DNA from 2 places in the Priestia sp. FSL W8-0524 genome. Region 1 is predicted to be linked to the other one. Evidence: riboswitches for the same ligand, from Rfam matches in the RefSeq annotation. Region 1 holds a riboswitch; the other holds the start of a gene.
What was found. Region 1 has a riboswitch for cyclic di-AMP ahead of kdpF (K(+)-transporting ATPase subunit F). Riboswitches for the same ligand answer to the same signal wherever they lie in the genome.
Positions count from the first base shown of each region.

Region 2: another riboswitch for cyclic di-AMP. It lies ahead of NST66_RS00805 (cation:dicarboxylate symporter family transporter); the one in region 1 lies ahead of kdpF (K(+)-transporting ATPase subunit F).

Region 1 is NZ_JBBOUG010000001.1:2,852,143-2,854,347, reverse strand. It holds gene NST66_RS14535 (undecaprenyldiphospho-muramoylpentapeptide beta-N-acetylglucosaminyltransferase) at 1-113, shown strand, start outside; cyclic di-AMP (ydaO/yuaA leader) riboswitch at 272-414, shown strand; gene NST66_RS14530 (hypothetical protein) at 487-624, shown strand; cyclic di-AMP (ydaO/yuaA leader) riboswitch at 640-780, shown strand; gene kdpF (K(+)-transporting ATPase subunit F) at 1,072-1,158, shown strand; gene kdpA (potassium-transporting ATPase subunit KdpA) at 1,183-2,205, shown strand, end outside.
Region 2 is NZ_JBBOUG010000001.1:152,408-154,612, forward strand. It holds gene NST66_RS00800 (undecaprenyl-diphosphate phosphatase) at 1-604, shown strand, start outside; cyclic di-AMP (ydaO/yuaA leader) riboswitch at 878-1,017, shown strand; gene NST66_RS00805 (cation:dicarboxylate symporter family transporter) at 1,124-2,205, shown strand, end outside.

The DNA.
Region 1 (2,205 bases):
GTGAAGTAAATGAGCTTCAGCAGCAGGCAAGTACGATGAAGCGTACAATGCGTGAAGCAACAAAAACGGATGCCATTTCAATTCTTGTAAATGAAATTGAGAAAATGAGCTAAAAAAAGCGTTCTTATCTCCTCGATAAGAACGCTTTTTTCTTCTGAAATTATTATTTTAAAATAATGAATAAATATAGAAAAATAAAGCTTTTAAAATTTCAAAAAATGTTGTTGACAGTAAATTTTAACAGGAGTAAGATTACTCTCATGAAACGTTCCACTGTGAAACGCTGAGTCTTTTCTGAAAGAGAAGGAAAGAGCGGAGGACCCAATTATCAGGGGTGAATCTCTTAATTGAGTAGGGTTACTTTCTTGACCCGAACCCGTCAGCTAACTTCGTAAGCGTTAAGAGAGAGGATGGTGTAATCGTGGTCGTTTTCTATAACAGCGGATAGTACGCTCCTTTCAAAATATAGGTGAAAGGAGCGTCAGGATGCATTTATCTAAGCAAATGATTCAAATGATTGAATATCGGGCCATGTGCGATCAGCAATCTTTTGATCTAGCAAACCGCTATTTGTCTACGTTAGCTAATCAAAGTTTTAAACGCAGCAGTAAAAACTATTATTAAGTCTAAAAATTAAATAACAAAGATACGCTTAATCAATTATGAGCGGGGGACCCAATATTTTGTACGTATGTACTAGGGGTGAATCTCTTAACTGAGTAGGGTTACTTCCATAACCCGAATCCGACAGCTAACTCCGTAAGCGTTTTGGGAGTAAAAAATTCGTGTCAATCACGGCTTATTTGTCGTGCATTAAACCGCGGAAGAGAACTCTCTTCTGCGGTTTTTTAGTGGAAAAAAATAGCATCACGTCTCACGGTTAGCTTTTTTGGACGTGATGCTTTATGAAAAGAAACCGTCACTAAACTTAGAAGCTATCATTTTTGTTAGGAAACAGTTAGGAGGGAGCAACTTGGATATGATCATGCTTGGAACGCTTGTCATATTAACAGCTGCTATGTACGGAATTATTTGCTGGTCGTCTCATGTAGTAGATGAAAGAGAGGAGAAGTGAACGTGTCGTTCATTTTGTTAGGTATTTCAGTTCTCGTTTTAATTTATTTAGTGTATGTACTGTTAAATCCAGAACAATTTTAATAAGCGGAGGAATAAAAAGTGGGGATTTTTCTACTATCAGTTGCGCTGCTGCTTGTTTTTGTAGCGCTTATTGCAAAGCCCGTAGGTATTTATATAGCGAATGTGTTTTCAAACGATAAAAACACTAGCTTGATAGGAAAGATAGAAACGGTGATGTTTAAAGCAGCAGGAATTAAAGGGCTTAATCAGACGTGGAAGCAATATGCATTTGCTCTTGTGTTAACAAATACGTTTATGATTTTTGTGGTGTACCTTATCTTCCGGTTTCAGGGGGTACTGCCGCTTAACCCAAGCCACATCAAAGGAATGGATCCGGCTCTTGCTTTTAACACGGCCATTAGTTTTATGACAAATACGAACTTGCAGCACTACAGCGGCGAATCAGGTTTGTCCTATTTCTCGCAGATGGCCGCCGTTGTATTTATGATGTTTGCTGCACCAGCAACGGCACTTGCAGTAGCAATCGCTTTTATTCGCGGGCTGGCAGGGAAAGAAATGGGAAACTTTTTTGTTGATTTTGTAAAGTCAATTACGCGTATTTTACTTCCTATCGCTTTTATAACAGGCATTTTATTTATGTTTTTAGGTGTCCCTCAAACGTTAAGCGGAACGGTGACTGCCCATACAATAGAAGGAGCAACACAGCAAATAGCAAGGGGACCAGTTGCTTCTTTTCTTTCAATTAAAGAGCTAGGAAACAACGGAGGGGGATTTTTTGGTGTCAATTCAGCTCATCCATTTGAAAATCCTAACGCGTGGAGCAATGTATTACAAATCGTCCTTATGCTTTTATTGCCAACAGCCCTTCCTTTTACGTACGGAAAAATGATCGGACAGCGTAAGCAAGGCCGCATCTTGTTTGTAGCGATGAGTATGCTGTTTATCGTTATTTTAAGCACAGCGTTTGTAACAGAGTGGGGAGGCAATCCAAGACTTGGTGCTTTTCATCTAAATGAAGCGAGCGGTTATATGGAAGGGAAAGAAGTCCGTTTTGGTGTCGGCATGTCGACGCTTTACGCCATCGTGACGACAGCAAGTGAAACAGGT
Region 2 (2,205 bases), 2.7 Mb from region 1:
AGGATTGGGAAAAAAACCAGCTGCTGCAATTGGACCGACAAATCGCTTAAATTTAATGCAGGTAATTGTTGGTTTGTTACCCGCAGGAGTGTTAGGACTTTTGTTTGATGATTACATTGATGAACATTTGTTTTCTTTAAATACGGTGCTAATTGGCTTAGTGGTCGGAGCTGTATTAATGATTCTAGCAGATTTGTTTGGACCTAAACGTCCGCGTGTAGAGACGGTGGACCAAATGTCTTATGGACAAGCACTAGGTATAGGACTGTTTCAATGTATTGCTCTTTGGCCAGGTTTTTCTCGTTCAGGCTCAACGATTTCAGGAGGGGTTCTTCTTGGAATGAGCCATAAGGCAGCCGCAGATTTTACATTTATTATGGCAGTGCCAATTATGGCAGGAGCAAGTGGACTTTCATTGGTTAAAAACTGGCAGTATTTCACATCAGATGCACTACCGTTTTTTATTGCTGGTTTTATCAGCGCCTTTATTTTTGCGCTTATATCGATTCGCTTTTTCTTAAAATTAATCAACCGCATTAAATTAGTTCCGTTTGCCATTTATCGAATTGTCTTAGCGGCTATTCTATATTTTGTATTTTTATAAAATAAATAAGCGTATTTTATAGCCATTTAAACTTCTAATAAAGACTTAAAAAGCAAGAAAAAGCTATTGCAACATTGCAATAGCTTTTTTGCATAAATATATATTATTGTCTTTTGAAAGCGTTTTATAAACATGGGTATTGACAAAACGTGTCGAAAAATAGTAAATTAATATTTGTGCAGTATAAAGTTAAGTAAAAGTAAGACTTCTGTTTAGTTTTATTGACTGTAAAAAACGTATGACAACGTATAGATCGTTTTAATTTTATAAAAATTGAATAATAAGCTTAATCGTATAGAGCGGGGGAATCATTATCGGCAGTAAAGCTGCCTTGGGGTGAATCCTTACAAAAGGTAGGAAACTCTCAATTCCGAATCCGACAGTTAACCTCGTTTGCTTTATTGAGAGAAAGAGCCCAAAATAGCGTAAGTAAAAGGCTGTTCTTTCTTAAGAATAGTCTTTTTTTGTTTTTTCAGAAAAGTATATACAAATGTCATACATCTTTGGGGAGGTACATCTATGAAAAAAATTCGTTTTGGTTTGGCTACGCAGATTTTTACCGGTTTAATCCTCGGTGTTCTTGTAGGAGTAATTTGGTTTAACGATCCGCGTGTAGTAACATACCTGCAGCCGCTGGGAGACTTGTTCTTAAGATTGATTAAGATGATTGTTATTCCAATTGTTATCTCAAGTTTAGTCGTTGGAGTTGCAGGAGCAGGTAGCGGTAAACAGGTCGGAAAGCTGGGCGTTAAAACCATTCTCTATTTTGAAATTATTACAACTTTCGCAATTGTAATCGGTGTATTGATTGCTAATATTTTTCACCCTGGACAAGGTGTAGACATTCATTCAGCACAGAAGAGTGATATTTCACAATACGTTGAAACATCCGAACAGCAAGAAGGAAAGTCAGTGGCTGAAACGTTCTTACACATTGTTCCGACAAACTTTTTCCAGTCAATTGTTGAAGGGGACATGCTAGCAATTATCTTCTTTACAGTATTGTTCGCACTTGGAGTAGCGGCAATTGGAGAAAGAGGAAAGCCTGTTGTTCAATTCTTTGACGGCGTTTCTCACGCAATGTTTCACGTGGTAAACCTAGTAATGAAAGTGGCTCCGATTGGAGTATTTGCTTTAATTGGTGTAACAGTTTCGAAATTCGGTTTAGAGTCACTTCTTTCATTAGGAAAGCTTGTTATCTTAGTTTACTTAGCGTTAATTTTCTTCCTACTTGTTGTATTAGGAGGAATTGCGAAATGGGCAGGAATTAACATTTTCCACTTATTCCGCTATATGAAAGATGAACTGTTGTTAGCATACAGTACATCTAGTTCTGAGACAGTTCTTCCGCGAATTATGGAAAAACTTGAAAAGATGGGCTGTCCAAAAGCTATCGTATCGTTCGTTGTACCAATTGGTTATACCTTTAACCTAGATGGTTCTGTTCTTTATCAAGCCATTGCAGCGTTATTCTTAGCGCAAGTGTATGGTATTGATTTAACAATCGTTCAACAGCTGACGCTCATTCTTGTATTGATGGTTACATCTAAAGGAATGGCTGCAGTGCCAGGAACATCATTTGTTGTATTACTAGCTACTCT